DNA from 3 places in the Priestia sp. FW507-14D1A genome. Region 2 is predicted to be linked to each of the others. Evidence: predicted binding sites of a transcription regulator. Region 2 holds the regulator's gene; each other region holds the start of a gene.

What was found. Region 2 encodes LexA, which represses DNA repair genes until DNA is damaged. Its sites were predicted from a motif close to CGAACATATGTTCG; they were not measured.
Region 1: the regulator LexA is predicted to act here: its motif matches at 3,857-3,870, upstream of uvrB (excinuclease ABC subunit UvrB).
Region 3: the regulator LexA is predicted to act here: its motif matches at 2,719-2,732, upstream of AC3WJG_RS18260 (YolD-like family protein).

Annotation. Positions count from the first base shown of each region.
Region 1 covers NZ_JBYSWQ010000004.1:218,914-224,766, reverse strand. The annotation lists gene uvrA (excinuclease ABC subunit UvrA) at 1-1,803, opposite strand, end outside; gene uvrB (excinuclease ABC subunit UvrB) at 1,810-3,789, opposite strand; gene AC3WJG_RS16735 (sigma-54 interaction domain-containing protein) at 4,125-5,786, shown strand; gene pruA (L-glutamate gamma-semialdehyde dehydrogenase) at 5,853-5,853, opposite strand, start outside.
Region 2 covers NZ_JBYSWQ010000001.1:765,304-771,156, reverse strand. The annotation lists gene AC3WJG_RS04470 (ArnT family glycosyltransferase) at 1-1,102, opposite strand, end outside; gene AC3WJG_RS04465 (hypothetical protein) at 1,319-2,764, opposite strand; gene lexA (transcriptional repressor LexA) at 2,976-3,593, opposite strand; gene yneA (cell division suppressor protein YneA) at 3,740-4,069, shown strand; gene AC3WJG_RS04450 (YneB family resolvase-like protein) at 4,123-4,791, shown strand; gene AC3WJG_RS04445 (DUF896 domain-containing protein) at 4,861-5,091, shown strand; gene tkt (transketolase) at 5,259-5,853, shown strand, end outside.
Region 3 covers NZ_JBYSWQ010000005.1:130,280-136,132, forward strand. The annotation lists gene AC3WJG_RS18245 (sulfate/molybdate ABC transporter ATP-binding protein) at 1-421, shown strand, start outside; gene AC3WJG_RS18250 (ketoacyl-ACP synthase III) at 530-1,525, shown strand; gene AC3WJG_RS18255 (YitT family protein) at 1,675-2,514, opposite strand; gene AC3WJG_RS18260 (YolD-like family protein) at 2,763-3,116, shown strand; gene AC3WJG_RS18265 (hypothetical protein) at 3,239-3,379, shown strand; gene AC3WJG_RS18270 (DeoR/GlpR family DNA-binding transcription regulator) at 3,761-4,513, shown strand; gene pfkB (1-phosphofructokinase) at 4,510-5,424, shown strand; gene AC3WJG_RS18280 (PTS fructose transporter subunit IIABC) at 5,437-5,853, shown strand, end outside.

The DNA.
Region 1 (5,853 bases), on a different contig from region 2:
TGGAAGAGGAATAAACTTCTCTCCTGATAGATATTGACCCGTTAAAGAGTTTTCATCTTCCATCACTTCCTGAGGCGTGCCTTGAGAAACAACAGCCCCCCCGTGTACGCCGGCTCCTGGTCCGATATCAATTAAATAATCAGCTGCCATCATCGTATCTTCGTCATGTTCTACAACAATCAACGTATTTCCAATATCGCGCATATCTTGCATCGTGCGAATTAAGCGATCATTGTCACGCTGATGAAGACCGATAGAAGGTTCATCTAAAATATAAAGAACCCCCGTCAAACGAGAACCAATTTGAGTAGCTAAACGGATCCGCTGTGCTTCTCCTCCTGAGAGAGTTCCAGCAGAACGGTTTAATGTTAAGTAATCAAGCCCCACGTTAATGAGAAAGCTTAGACGCTCACGAATTTCACGCAGTATCATATCTGCAATCTTCATGTCTTTTTCAGATAGGCTGAGACTTTCAAAAAAATCATATGCTTCTTTTACTGAGAAGCGGGTTGTATCTCCTATATGCTTTTCGTCAATAAGCACCGCTAAGCTTTCGCGTTTTAAACGATTTCCTTTACATTTTGGACAAGCTTGCTGAGCCATGTACTTTTCCATTTGCTCACGGATATAATCTGAACTTGTTTCATGATAACGGCGCTCTACGTTCCGAAGCACGCCTTCAAATTCGATATGATTTTCTCTTACTTGGCCAAAATCATTTTCATAGCGAAAGTAAATTTTTTCTTTACCGCTGCCATATAATACTTTATCAAATAAATGTTCCGGGATATCTCGCACCGGCACGTCCATGTCGATGCCGTAATGTGTACATATGGCTTCAAGCAGCTGCGGATAGTATTGAGAACTTGTTGGCTCCCAAGGTGCAATTGCGTGCTGACGAAGCGTTAAGTCATAGTTAGGAATAACTAAATCTTTATCCACTTCCAATTTCGTTCCTAACCCGTCACACGTTGGACACGCCCCGTACGGACTATTAAATGAAAACATGCGGGGCTCAAGTTCTCCAATGGAGAAACCACATTTTGGACAAGCATGATGCTCACTAAAAAGCAGTTCTTCTTCACCTATCACATCAATAATTACTTTCCCTTCTCCAAGGCGAAGAGCTGATTCCAAAGAGTCCGACAAACGAGCGGCTACACCTTCTTTTACAACAACGCGATCAATCACTACTTCAATGGAATGCTTTTTGTTTTTTTCCAGTTCAATTTCTTCTGTTATTTCACGCATTTCTCCGTCTACTCGAATGCGAACGTACCCTTCCTTTTTAATATCTTCTAACACTTTTACGTGGGTACCTTTTCTTCCAGATACCACAGGTGCCAGTACTTGAAGTTTTGTGCGTTCAGGGTACTCTAAAATTCTATCTACCATTTGCTCAATCGTTTGAGATGTAATTTCAATTCCATGATTAGGACAAATCGGCTTTCCTACACGAGCAAACAAAAGGCGCAAATAGTCATAGATTTCGGTCACAGTTCCGACGGTTGAACGAGGGTTTCGGCTCGTTGTTTTTTGATCGATTGAAATAGCAGGCGACAATCCTTCGATTGAATCTACATCGGGCTTATCCATTTGACCTAAAAACTGTCTTGCATATGCCGAAAGCGACTCGACATAACGTCTTTGTCCTTCTGCATAGATTGTATCGAAAGCCAAAGAAGATTTACCAGAACCTGATAACCCTGTTAATACCACTAATTTGTCTCGCGGGATTTCAATATCGATATTTTTCAAATTGTGGGCTCGTGCACCTTTTACCACGATTTTTTCCATCGCCATGTTTTATCACCCTTCCGCTTTTAATTCTAGAATCAAGTCACGAAGCTCAGCTGCGCGTTCAAAGTTAAGCGCTTTGGCTGCTTCTTTCATTTCTTGTTCCATTTCTTCTACGAGCTTTGCTTTTTCTTTTTTGTTGAGCTTATCAAATGCCGGTGCTTCTTCATACGTTTCTGTATCTTCTGCTACTACTGTTGCACGAATTGAGCCTCGAACTTCTTTTTGAATCGTTGTCGGTGTAATACCATGCTCTTCATTGTAAGCTTCTTGAATACTTCTACGACGCTTGGTCTCATTGATAGCAATATCCATGGAGTTTGTGATGCGATCTGCATACATAATGACATGTCCATTAGCATTTCGCGCAGCACGTCCGATGGTTTGAATAAGCGATCGTTCTGAACGCAAGAATCCTTCTTTATCCGCATCTAATATGGTTACTAACGAAACTTCCGGAATATCTAAACCTTCACGAAGTAAGTTAATTCCTACGAGCACATCATATTTTCCAAGCCGCAGCTCTCGGATAATTTCAATACGCTCGAGCGTCTTCACCTCAGAGTGAAGATATTGAACTTTAATGCCAATTTCTTTTAAGTAGTTCGTTAAATCCTCAGACATTTTCTTTGTTAACGTCGTAACGAGCACTCGTTCATTTCGCTTAATCCGGTCGTGAATTTCTCCAATTAAATCATCAATCTGTCCTTCAATTGGTCGAACTTCGATATTTGGATCCAATAATCCCGTTGGACGGATAATTTGTTCAATTACATCAGGTGCCTTCTCAAGTTCGTAAGGACCTGGTGTTGCAGAAACATGAACAATTTGGTTAATATGCTGTTCAAATTCATCAAATTTAAGCGGGCGGTTATCTAATGCGGACGGCAAGCGGAAACCATGGTCTACTAACACTTGTTTACGCGCTTGGTCTCCATTGTACATTCCTCTAACTTGAGGAATCGTAACGTGTGATTCATCCACAACAAGAAGGAAATCTTCCGGGAAGAAGTCCAGCAGTGTATAAGGTGTAGAACCAGCGGGACGAAGCGTTAAATGACGAGAGTAGTTCTCGATTCCCGAACAAAAGCCCATTTCTCTCATCATTTCTAGGTCGTAGCGCGTGCGCTGCTCCAAGCGCTGCGCTTCTAAAAGCTTTCCTGCTTCTTTTAGCTTCTCTAGCTGTTCTTCTAGTTCTTTTTCAATATTTTGAATGGCAACACGCATTTTTTCTTCTCTCGTGACAAAGTGAGATGCCGGGAAGATAGCTACATGTTCACGATCTCCAATAATTTCTCCTGTTAGAGCGTCAACTTCTCGAATGCGGTCAATTTCATCGCCGAAAAACTCAACGCGAATACAGTGTTCATCTCGAGATACAGGAAAAATCTCCACAACATCACCGCGAACGCGAAACGTTCCGCGCTTAAAGTCAATATCATTTCTTTCGTACTGTACATCCACTAGCGTACGAAGCAGCTGATTACGCTCTTTTTCCATTCCTACTCGAAGAGATACGACCATTTCTTTGTATTCTTCCGGAGAACCTAAACCATAAATACAGGACACGCTGGCAATAATAATGACATCTTTTCGTTCAAAGAGAGAAGAAGTTGCCGAGTGACGAAGTTTATCAATTTCATCATTAATGCTTGCATCTTTTTCAATAAATGTATCTGTTTGAGGTACATAGGCTTCAGGCTGATAGTAATCGTAGTAACTGACAAAGTATTCAACTGCATTATTAGGAAAAAACTCTTTAAACTCACTGTACAATTGACCAGCAAGCGTTTTGTTATGAGCCATAATTAGTGTCGGCTTATTTATTTCCTTAATAACATTAGACATGGTGAAGGTTTTTCCCGTTCCTGTAGCACCTAGCAAAACTTGATGCTGCTTACCTTCTTTAATTCCTTTCACGATCTTTTCAATTGCCTTTGGCTGATCACCTTGCGGTTGATATGGGGATACTAATTCAAACTGATCTTTCAAATGAAGGCCTCCGTTTCCATTTTCTTGTTTTATCTATTTTTATTACGATATGTAAAAACCGAAAACACGAACTGATATTCGTATTTTATCACTTTATAATCATAAATGAAACTAATGAGTATTAATCTTATATAGTGTTTGTTTGTTTTTATTTTTTACCCTGTTACTTTATTACCCACTAAATTCTTATACTACCCTTTTCGAAGGGAATACAACTCTTTAGATGAAAGCAATAAAAGAAAGTAAGCTGCATAATTGTTTGAAAGAGATAGGCTTTTGCGCCAATTTCTAAATTATGATACAGTATAAAAAATATGTACTGAGAGGGGTTTAGTATGGCAAGCGTTGATCAAGTTCTTATAAATAACTCCTTTATAACAGTTGAAGAATCAACTTCTTTAGCTAAAGTGAAATCTGAACTTTCAAACTATGACTTCGTTATAGTCACAGCAAGTACCTTTTATGTAATACAAAAAGATGAACGATACGTGTTAACAGGTCATGACGAGGCATCGTCCATAAAAAAAGTAATAGCGGATACAAATTGGCCTTCATCTTCTACTTCTACGTTAGCCAATTTACAAGCCAACACAAACTGGAACAGACCAGTCCTCATTCAAGCAGAAAACCAAGAAACCACAATAGGACTTGTAACACCTTCACAGTGGATTACACATTTGCATAGCCAAAATGAGATATTAGCTTCCTATTTTGATACATTGGCAGAAACCATTAATGATGCAGTGACAGCCGTCGATAATGAAGGAAATGTAATCTTGTGGAATACTGCTGCGGAACATACGTATAAGATTCAGAGAGATGATATTATGGGTAGAAAAATCGGAGAGCATTTCAAAGATGAATCCATCATTCTACATACGATTCTAAATGAAGGGCGCCCTGTACGCGGAACGTATCATCGTCCTAATGAACAAACTCACGTGCTCATCAATGCATCTCCTATTATAAGAAACAATCGAGTCATAGGTGGAGTCGCAACTGAACATGACATTACCAATATTGTAAGATTAAATGAAGAAATTGATGTGTCTCTTCTCATCCCAAAAGATAATCCATTTTCTTCTTTCGCGGGTATCAGTCCTGAAATTAAGCAAGCCGTTGACATTGCCAAAAAAGTGGCATCTACAGATATGCCTATTTTATTAACGGGAGAACCTGGTTCTGGGAAAGAAATGCTGGCTCAGGCTATCCACTACGGTGGATCCAAACATAAAGAACCTTTTTTATCTTTAAATTGCGCCACTATTCCATCGGGACTCCTGGAAATTGAGCTCTTTGGTCATCAAAAAGATGTCTTTTCAGAAGATCCAACTACCATTGCGGGAAAACTGGAGCAGGCTCACAACGGGACGTTATTTATTGAAGAAATTGATAAAATGCCTCTTGAAATTCAAGTTAAGTTTCTCCGTTACTTGGAAGAACGATCCTTTTATCACGTTGGAGGCACGGAAGAAATTCAAGTTCAAACCCGAATTGTAGCCTCTACCACGACGCCTTTGGAAGAGTTGCTAAAAGCCGGTGAATTCCATGAAAATCTTTACTATTTACTGACCGTCATCAACATTATTATTCCGCCGCTTCGAGACCATAAAGAAGACATCGAAGCATTAACACAGCAATTTGTACAGGAATTCAGCAAGAAGTATAAAAAGAAGGCTCCTTTCATTAGCTCTGAAGTTCTCGAAGCCTTTATGCAATACGATTGGCCAGGCAATATTCGCGAGCTGAGAAATACGATTGAACGAATGATTTTTCTAAGTGATCAGTCGTTGATTACCCTTACGCACCTTCCTGACAATCTGAAGGATGCAAGTTCTTTCACAGAAGTTCAAAAAGAAGAAGATTCTCTTCAAGAAGCTAGGCTAATAGAAGAGACTCTTCAAAAAACCTATGGAAACAAAAGTGCAGCAGCAGATTTGCTTGGCATTTCACGCGGCACCCTTTACAACAAAATCAAAGAATACGGACTAAACTAATCAAAAAATTCGACACGAAGCTAAAGATGCTTCGTGTCGAATTTTTTGATTTCCTATAGACTGAACT
Region 2 (5,853 bases):
AGAGATCTAAAAGCTGCTCTTTATCTGCTACCCGTTCTTTAATTACCTCTTTTTCTGCTTCAGCTCGTTTTTCTCCAATTGGCATACCCATAAAACGACTAGCATCCTCTGAAGAATAGGAACCGCTTGTTTCGTAATTAAAGCCAATGACGAATTTCCATAAAGGATCTCTGTTACTTAAAGGATATTTAGAAATGCCGCTAGCTACAAAAGAATAGTTGATCAGCGCATTTGCAATAAAAAAAGTAACCAGTATGCCTACGAGGTTTTTTCCTATTTTCTTTCGACGAGCTTTTAACTCAGCAGCATTCTTCGTTTTAATGTAAGGTTGAAGAATTTGCAAGATGAAATAAATGAAAACAGCGACGATAATAATGGGTCCTAGAGGACGCATTAAATTTCCTAACGACAATAGAAGGCCAATATAAAGCCAGCTAAACTTGTTATGAGCAAATCTTTTTATAATAAGGTAAAAAGCTGCATAAAATAAAAAAGTAGCTAAATGCTGATTAGTTAACACTGAGCTATAGAGAATGTTCGGAATGTAGAACGCATATAGAAAAGCTGCCATTCTCCCAGCAAGTTCGTTAAATACTTTCGCGCCAATTAAATAAATAAAAATAACGGTTCCAGTGGAATAAAAAATATTTAACAATTTTAATATGAAAATATTATCTCCAAAACAGCGAATAATAACAGATTCATAGAATGAAAAGCCTAGCTGATATACCCATGTAGTAAAATAAACGCTTTGGTTAAATTCATAATTTCCTTTTGCGATATTACGCGCGGCATCTAACATGACAAGAAAGTCAGATTTTACAGGCGTTTGAACAGAAAGCATCCATGCTAGTCGAATACCTAAGGTCAAAACGATCAGTGAAATAAAAAAAACAGTTTTGTTCATGTATCTACTTGCAATAGCTATTAGAAAAATGACAAGGAAAGTGATAAAGATTCCTTCAATAATAAATGAATTACTTAAAGCCAAGCCCTTTAATTCCAATGAATTTGTCATCGCATTATAACTGCCCCATAGAGACCATGTAAGAATAATGACACATAAAAAGATCAGGCTTTTGGATAAAAATGAGTTAAGCATATTACCTCCTGCAAATTATTTCAAAGATAAGGTACAAAATTCCTACCCTATGATACCATATTTTATTATTTTGTATATATTTTTCTTATAGAGTATAATGTTAGATTGTTCTGAAATTACGACAGCGGCATAACGTTTGATAAAAGGGTAAGCCGAGTAGGAAAACGATTTTGTAATAGAAAAAGCTGTTTGCATCCATACGTATGCGAACAGCTTTTATGTTTTAAACCGATCTTTTAATAAATTCCATAGGGAACTCACTCCGAGACTAATGCTGATCAGAATTCCTGACAGAGCTACTATTAAAGCGATATATTCAAAGATAGAAAACTGCTTCATGCTATCCCAATTGATGTTTCCCTTTAGTTTGCTAATAACTAAATTCATTCCGTAAATACCGGAAAGAACCGTATAAATCGTTAAAATTAATAATAAGTAATTGTGACGTTTGGCTGCGATTTTCTCTTGATTTTGGTACAAAGTACCAAGGGTTTCTTTGACTTCTTGATAAAGAGAATTGATGTGGAAGATTTTTTTAAAGAGCTCAGAAAACTCTTGACCTTCTGTGCGAGAGCTAATTTCTAAAAATAAATATTTACCTGAAAACACGGTAATAGAGCGGATTAGTCGTTCAATACCCTCTGAATTTTTATGAAACGTGAGCTGCGAATATTCATAAGATAATTTTAGCAACACGATTTTATAGAAAAAATGTAAAAATAAATTATAGTAATGCTGGCCAAATAGATGATTCATCAAAAGCTGATCCGTTTTAGAGTCTGTCGATTTAGAAATACACGAAAACACATGGTCTGTTATGACGTAATAGGTTTCAGGAGCCCACCTTTCATACACGTGTTTAGTATTATACGTTTTAATATACTCATGATTGTGTGCAGAAATAAACGCTTTCCCGTCAGGCGTATAGCTATTTAGCTGCCCAGTACGAAATAAAGTTGTGGAATTAATTTCTTGCTCTTGATTTACCGTTACATAACTTAACACAAACATCCGTTCATCGATAAAATAAGGAAGGCTCCCAACGTGCTGTTCACGCGTGGCTTCTTTCTTGATGTGTTCGTTCAAAAATGGCGCAAGCTGTGAAAAAATATAATCTTGCACTTTGCTATAGCGATGATGTTCATAGGTAATGGTGGATCCATGCTCTTCAGCAAGCTTCGGTTCTAGTACACGAAAATGATTCATGAATTCTAAAATATCATCATAGGTGTAATGATTATGGCTCATCTCAGTGCGAATGGTCATGACGCCAATTTCAAAAGGACATAAAAAAACATCCACAGACAGCACGTTGCTAGACACGGTGGTGGAGGAAGTGTGTAACGTAATAGTATGGTCTATTTTTTTGGAAAATCGAAGCAACCCTTCTTTTTCGCACGAGTCAGGGAATAGAATGCATTCAATGTAAGGAAGAAAATATTGATCCAGGCTATCATGAGATACGTAATACTGTTCTCCGTAGTATTCTTTTTCTAAATGTTTTTTTTGAATGGAAAAAAATTCGAACAAATTTTCTTTTAGTGCATGAACAAGCTGCTCTTTATTTCTTCGGTCAAAGGAAAAAGGAAAAAGAAACATGTTCATTGCTTTGGTAGGTACAATGGTTTGAAATGGTTCTGTTTTCCTTGGTGTATTGGTCATAAACTACATCCTTCTTATGGTCGGTTGTATTTCCTTGTAAGAGTCGAGGAACTGCAGATAGAAAGTAAAAGGTGAAACAAGCTTTACAAAAACCGTTCTACCTGCCTGCGGTGATTCAACGTATCATTTATAATATGCCAATTTTTTTAGAAAACAAACGTAAAAAAACCAACTAACATCATGATTAGTTGGTTTTACATACAGTGTCTGATTAGTGAATCGTGCGATATACACCAGTTACTTTTCCTAAAATCGTTACGTGGCGAAGAATAATAGGCGCCATCGTTGAATTTTCAGGCTGTAAACGAACGAAATTTTCTTCTTTAAAGAAACGTTTTACCGTTGCTTCGTTGTCCTCGGTCATAGCGACCACAATATCTCCATTATTAGCTGTTTGCTGCTGACGTACGATTACCATATCGCCATCTAGAATACCTGCTTCAATCATACTTTCTCCCATAATTTCAAGCATAAATACATGATCATCTGGAGAAACGAATTTATCTGGAAGAGGGAAATATTCTTCCACATTTTCAACGGCTGTTATAGGAAGACCCGCTGTTACTTTACCGATAACAGGAACATTAATGACATTGCTTTTAGGGATGTTTACTTCATCTAGTTGAAGAACTTCGATTGCTCTTGGTTTTGTTGGATCTCTGCGAATTAACCCTTTGCTTTCTAAACGAGCTAAATGCCCGTGTACAGTGGAGCTAGAGGCTAATCCTACCGCTTCCCCAATCTCGCGAACAGAAGGCGGATAACCTTTTAATTTTACTTCGTGCTTAATAAAATCTAGTATGTCTTGTTGACGTTTTGATAGCTTCATATTTTTCACCTCGATTTTAGCTATTCTTTAGGTGAATTATACCACGTGATGTGTCAATATACAAACATAAGTTCGAAGAATTCCATTGACAGAAACAAATGTTCTCAATAAAATAAGAACATATATTCTGATAGGGGGATCATAATATGCAACAATTCTTACATTCTATGAAACATTACGCTATTTTTTTTGCAGCAATCGCTGCACTTACATATGTATTGACGCTGGTTTTAGGAGCGGATAAAGTAGATTTAGACAAATATTCAACGGTTACTATTACAAAAGGAGATACGCTTTGGGACTTGTCCAACAAGTATCATAATCACCATCATTTGACCACCAATGAATTTGTCAAATGGGTTGAAGACGTCAATGATTTAAACTCAGACACTGCCCAGTCTTTATCTCCTGGAGATAAATTATATATTCCTGTTTTAAAACAAAAGTTACATAATCAAGTGGCAATTGAACAGTAGTGTGTAACGGCCGTTCCTGAATATTGTTAGAAGCCGAAAAGGTCGTGATAAAAGTGGACGCCATTATTTATTGCCGTGTCAGTACGGATAAAAAAACCCAAGAAACATCTTTACAGCGCCAGCAAGAAGAATTAAAAAAACTTGCTGGTCTTCACCATCTAGACGTAAAAAAAGTCGTGATGGAAAAAGCAAGCGGATATGACGTAGACAGAGAGGGTATTTTGGATGTTCTTCATACAATGAAAGAAGAGAAGATCTCTGTGCTGCTTATTCAAGACGAAACACGATTAGGCAGAGGAAATGCCCGAATTGCGCTGCTTCATGCTTTTCATAAAGAAAATGCTACCATCTATACGATTAGTCATCAAGGTCAGCTTCAGCTTTCAGAATCTGATTCAATGGTGTTAGATATTATTAGCTTAGTGGAAGAGCATCAGCGGAAATTACATAATGCTAAAATTAGAAGAGGAATGAAAAGAGCCGTAGAAAACGGTTATCGTCCGCAGAAAAATTTAAAAAATCAAGGAGTTAACTCGGGAAGGGAAAAAAAAGAAGCGCCTATTGAAGAAATTGTCCGCCTTCGTCATAACGGCTTAACCTTTGCTGAAATTTCAGTTACGCTAAAAGGTTTTGGCTATAATATTTCAAAAGCGACGGTACATCGCCGCTATCAAGAGTACCAAGAGAGTGCTCAATCTCTTGATAAAACGAAAGAGATTTAGTAAGATGACTACATGTTGCCGAAGCGGTTCGGTAATTTTAATTATTGATTATAAGGAGATAGGTTTTATATGCTATCAAAAGATAAACTTGCTCGTATTAATGCTCTTTCAAAAAAGGCAAAGGCTGAAGGTCTGACAGAATCTGAAGCGAAAGAACAGCAAGAGCTACGTCAGGAATATTTAAAAGTTTTCCGACAATCTATGACAAATCACCTTCATACGATTAAAGTTGTAGACGAAGAAGGTAAAGATGTTACGCCTAAGAAGTTAAAAGAGAGTAAAAAGAAGCGTCTTCACTAAGACGTTCTAGTAAAACTAGAGGGAGTGTTCCCTCTAGTTTTTTGTATATTTTTAATAAGGGGCACAAAAACTGTAAAAGTGGAAATTTTTTTGGTTCAAGTATTGTACAAATAAGCAAATCATTAGTATGATAACATATGTACATAGTTTTGAAAGGAATGAAGAGTATGACACAACGTATTGAAGATCTTTCGATTGCAACAATTCGTACTTTATCAATCGATGCGATTGAAAAAGCAAATTCAGGTCACCCAGGTATGCCAATGGGAGCTGCTCCAATGGCATATACATTGTGGACAAAATTTATGAACATCAATCCAAAGAATCCAAACTGGTTCAACCGTGACCGCTTTGTATTATCAGCAGGACACGGATCGGCACTATTATACAGCTTGCTTCATTTAGCTGGATATGACTTATCAATTGAAGACCTTAAAAACTTCCGTCAATGGGGAAGTAAAACACCAGGTCATCCAGAGTTCGGTCATACAGCAGGTGTTGATGCAACAACTGGTCCACTAGGACAAGGTATTGCAATGGCTGTTGGTAAAGCAATGGCAGAACGTCATTTAGCTGAAACATACAACAAAGAAGGTTTAGAAATTGTAGACCACTTTACGTATGGTATCTGTGGTGACGGAGACTTAATGGAAGGTGTATCTGCTGAAGCAGCTTCATTAGCGGCACACTTAAAATTAGGACGTTTAGTTGTTTTATACGATTCAAATGATATTTCTTTAGACGGAGATTTAGATCGCTCGT
Region 3 (5,853 bases), on a different contig from region 2:
TGGAAGTCCTGAGGAAGTATATGATCATCCTAACAGTCCATTTGTGTACGATTTTCTAGGGAACGTCAATTTATTCAAGGGCCGCATTCATAAAGGCAGACTAAAACAAGGAAGCTTTGAAATGGATGTTCCAGAATTCCGCGGAAGAAATGAAGAAGCAGCTGTTGGATATGTACGACCTCATGATATTCACCTTGAAAAGGTAAAAACAAGCGCAGATGCTGTTTCTGCAACCGTTAGCCATATTCATGTGATAGGTCCTATCGTGCAAATTGAATTAAAAAGAGAAGATGCAGAAGAATTTTTAGAAGCTGAATTAAGCAAAGAGCACTATAAAGTCCTCAGCCTTCAAGTGGGAGAGCAGGTGTATGTAAAGCCTAAGCAGCTAAAAGTATTTATTCCAGAAGATTATTCTATTTAATAAAAAGCGTAAAGGGTATGCCTTTGCGCTTTTTATCTGCTAATAAATTAGTACCAGATATTAAAAGTAGGTGTTATAATTAAGTATCAACTGATTTGAGGTGGAGAAATGATACAGTCAAAAGCTAGAATTACGGGAATGGGGATATATACACCAAAGCAAAAATTAACGAACGACCATTTAAAAGAAATGGTTGATACAAGTGACGAATGGATTGTACAGCGTACGGGAATGAAAGAACGACGAATTGCAGGGGAAGGCGAATACACGTCCACGCTTGCCATTCAAGCCGTTGAAAATTTGCTTAACCGATATGATGTAAAAATAGAAGATGTAGATGCAATTATTGTTTCGACAACAACGCCGGATCACTTTTTTCCTAGCGTAGCATGTCAGGTTCAAGATTACTTTCATATTGATCAAGCTGCTGCATTTGATCTAAGTGCCGCATGCGCCGGTTTTACATATGGACTTCATGTGGCGAACGGCTTAGTGACGTCGGGATTGCATAAAAAGATTTTAGTTATTGGTGCTGAAGTCATGTCGAAAATTACAGATTATACGGACCGGGCCACATGCGTGCTGTTTGGTGACGGAGCGGGGGCTATGCTTGTAGAGTACGATGAGCATAATCCAAGTTTCTTAGGATGTCACTACGGAACGGACGGAAGCGGAGGGGGAAATTTATATCGTTCTAACTTATCTAATACTCTTTCAGGAAAAGAAATTAACTCGAGCGGGAATTTAGTTCAAAACGGGCGTGAAGTATACCGCTTTGCTGTACGAACGATTCCAAAAGGAGTAGAAGCATTATTAAAGAATACTTCCATTTCTCTTTCTGATGTAAACTGGTTTATTCCGCACAGTGCAAACCTTCGAATGATTGAAGCTATTTGTGCTAAAACAGGTGTTTCAATGGATAAAACGTTAACGAGTGTGCAATACTGCGGAAATACGTCTTCCGCTTCTATTCCGCTTGCTTTAAACGAAGGAATAATGACAGGAAAAGTACAGGATAATGACCTCCTTATTCTCTATGGGTTTGGAGGAGGATTAACGCACTGCGGTCTGTTAATTAAATGGACGTGTAAAGAAAAAAGCTAAAAGGCATCGCCTTTTAGCTTTTTAGATTTTCACTACAGAGCTTTTTATTGTCGTTACAAGAGAGTTTATTCTTTTTATAACGGCAGGTTTACTGTATTTTCAGCGCAAACATATATAATAGAAAAAAACCGCTTTTTTACAGCGGGTTTTCAGCCGGCTTTTGGAATAGTAAAACCTACTCCAAAGACGTCGCGCACATCGTGTACGACCACAAAAGCTTGTTCGTCGACTTTATGAATAATACGCTTTAATTCTAGCAGTTCTTGTTTGTTCACAACTACGTACAATACGTCTTTTGCTTCTTTTGTATAGCTTCCATGAGCGGAAAAGACAGTGACGCCGCGCTGCATCTTTTTATTGACTTGTTCGGCTACTTCAGCTGAACGGTGTGAAATAATAGTGATTGCTTTGCGAGGGTTGAGTCCTTCAATGATATAATCAAGCACTTTCGTTCCGATGTAAAGAGAAATAATCGTATACATCGTCTTTTCTCCACCGATGACAAAATAAGCGCTTGCTACCACTAATAAATCAATTGCCAGCATCGTTTTGCTAATATTCCAGTCTAGATATTGATTAGCTAAGCGGGCAATAACTGCAGAGCCTCCGGAAGTTCCGCCGCCTCTAAACACAAGTCCGAGTCCTACCCCAGCTAAAATACCAGCAAAAATAGCCCCCAGTAGCGTATCGTCAAGAGGATTTCCCAGTCCTTCAGTTATATGTAGGAATAGAGACGTGAAAATAATACATATAATTGTGTAAACAATCACACGTTTATGAAGCAATTTGTATCCGATTAGTACCAGCAAACCGTTTAATATAAAGTTTGTGATACCCGGAGACCAGCCTAATACATAATAGGTAATCATTGTTACACCGGTTACGCCGCCTTCTGCTAATTCATTTGGAATAGCAAAGTAATTAATGGCCAGTGCGAAAATGAGGCTCCCTAGAATAATGAGGATAATTTCTTTTATTTTATTAATCATGAACGTTACCTCCAATCATCAAAAACTCCGAAAACACAGTCATGACAATGTATTATACCAACTCTAGAGACCGAATTAAAGATGGGATATTATTATTTTTTTAAAAATCAGTTTCTGCTATTAACATAAAATCTTTTGACAGTTTTTATGGAGTATGAAAAAATGAATTGTTTGCTTTTATTTTGATTAAAAAGTTTTGCAATGAGAATGTTCGTTCGGTAAAATAGAAGCAAGAGTCAAGGGGGAGAATGAACGTGTATCAAGATGAATTAAAACAGTATGCGAAGTTAGTAATGCCCGAGCATTTAGAGAAAATGAAGAAAATGTACAGTCCCGATGGGCATAAGCAGTCCTTAGGGTTGAAAAAAGAAAAGATTGAGCATATTGAAAATGTCATTATGAACAGTTACTCGGAGCATCATCCAGTAACGCTTCACGTCTATGAAGCAGGACATATTCAAAGGTATGAACGAGTGACGATTGATAAAGTCTCGCTGCAGTCGAATATGCTGATGGTTACAGGCCCTTGTTATACATATTCGATTCGAGCGGATGCAGTAATTGAAGCAGATGTATGGAAAGATGAAAGCTACTCTAGCTAAGAGTAGCTTTTTTGTTCGTTTTGTATCTTTTTTTTAACGCATGCATACAATACATAAAAGCATATTCTGCGAGTAGTAACTTCTAGCTACTAGGAAATTTTAATTAAAGAAGGGATCATTGTATGCAAAATGAAAAAACTCAAGTAAGAGAGATCGAATTAACGCAGTTCATTAAGAAAAGACTCGTTCGTTTTATCTCAAGTTTAGCTATTTCTTCTGCCCTTGCTTCCATATTATATATGCTTCTATTTTTATTTAAATGATGGGTCACTTTGAGTTGTCCAAAAAGGTGGACAACTTTTTTGGTGTGTAGGCTTTTACGAAATCAGGACAAGCTATGGCTGATTCAGTCAGAAAAATTCAATCGGTCAAGAAATAGTCAAAAACAGTCATAGCTAATTGAGTAGAAAAAAACCTTTACATATAATGAGAAAAGTAGACAAATTCTTGAATTACCAGCATATTTCCTTTTGTGTTAACTATTATTAAACCAAATGCAAATTTAACTATTCGTTCAAAAAACTTTATTTTGTAATTAAAAAAATGAATGTTTTTGATTTTTTATGATTGATTTTGAATGTAAACCGTGATAAAGTAAGTACATGAAATAAATGAAAACGCTTTTTTGAAAAAGGAGCTAGAACATGTTAACGCCGGAGAGACATCAACTAATCTTAAAACTTTTAAAAGAGAAAGAACTTGTAAAAGTACAAGAGTTTATCGAAGTTACAGGCGCTTCGGAATCCACCATTAGAAGAGACTTAAGTCAACTAGAAGAAGAGCAAATGCTCAAACGTGTTCACGGTGGCGCTTCGCTTATTCGCAGTAAACGAATCGAACTGAGCGTTATCGAAAAATCTGCTAAAAATGTTCAAGATAAACGAAATATTGCAGAGTATGCGGCTTCCATTATAAATGAAGGTGACTGTATTTTTTTAGATGCAGGAACTACAACATATGAAATGATTCCTTTTTTAAAGCAAAAAGATGTAGTAGTCGTGACAAATGGTTTAATGCATTTAAACCCGATGCTAGAACAAGGTATTACCCTCTATTTAATTGGGGGATCTGTTAAACATAAAACGGGCGCTTTAATTGGCAATGGAGCTCTTTTAAGTCTTGAGCAATATCGTTTTGATAAGTGCTTTATGGGAGCGAATGGGATTCATCATCAATATGGATATACAACTCCTGACCCAGAAGAAGCATTGATCAAGCAAACGGCAATGAAGCTGTCTAGAGAATCGTATATTTTATCAGATTCCACTAAGTTTTTTGAAACAAGCTTTGCGAAAATAGCCGATTTACATGAAGCAAAAATTATAACAAATGACGTACCTAGCGATGTACTTATACAGTATGCAAACAAAACAGACATAAAGGTTGTGAAATCATGATTTATACATGTACGTTGAACCCATCCGTTGATTACGTAGTACATGTTTCAGCATTCGAAGAAGGCGGGCTTAACCGTACAACGAATGAAGCCAAGTTTCCAGGAGGAAAAGGCATTAACGTCTCTCGCGTTTTAAAGCGATTAGGTGTTGATAATAAAGCCCTCGGTTTTGTAGCCGGCTTTACAGGAACCTATATCGAAGACTACTTAAAAGCGGAGAATATCGAAACAGCTTTTACAAGAGTTGAGGGAGATACCCGTATTAACGTAAAGTTAAAAACAGAAAAAGAAACAGAAATTAACGGTCAAGGACCTGCTATTACAGACGAAGCGCTTCAGTCTTTATTGACTCAAGTAAAACAAATGACTGAAGGCGATATCTTCGTATTAGCGGGGAGTATACCGAAAACGCTTCCAAGTTCTGTGTATGAAACGTTAACTGAACTAGCAGCAGCGAACGGAGTAAAAGTTGTAGTAGATGCAAGTGGAAAAACTTTGCTAGACGTCGTGTCTCACAAGCCGTTTTTTATCAAACCGAACCATCATGAACTTGCAGAATTGTTTGATGTAGAAGTAAACAGTGCAGAAGATGCGCTAGTATACGGTAAGAAGCTCGTGGAACAAGGAGCGCAAAACGTTGTTGTGTCTATGGCAGGTGATGGAGCACTGCTTATTAACGAAAGCGGTGTCTACAGTGCCACAGTCCCTAAAGGAACGGTAAAAAATTCTGTTGGAGCTGGCGATTCACTTGTAGCTGGATTTATTGCTTCTTATGTAAAACAAGGGGATTTATTAGAAGCTTTTCAAACAGGAGTAGCTTCAGGAAGTGCCACAGCATTCTCACTTGAATTATGTACAGCAGAAGATGTAAAGACGCTTCGTGAACAAGTGTCAATCACAAAGGTAGAGTAGGGGGAAACGAGAATGAGAATTACTGAATTATTAAAAAAAGATACAATCATTCTTGATTTAAAAAGCACGTCAAAAGCTGATGTTATTGATGAATTAGTTGGAAAATTAGACGAAGCTGGTCGCTTAAGCGACCGAGCTGGCTATAAAGAAGCAATTTTAAATCGTGAATCTCAAAGTACAACGGGAATTGGAGAAGGCATTGCCATTCCGCATGCGAAAACAAGCTCGGTAAAAACACCGGCCATTGCATTTGGACGCTCAACAGAAGGTATCGATTATGAATCATTAGACGGACAGCCTGCACACTTATTCTTCATGATTGCAGCGAGTGAAGGCGCAAATAACGCTCACTTAGAAACACTATCTCGTTTGTCTACGTTATTAATGGACGAATCATTCCGAAAAACGTTGCTAACAGCATCATCAATT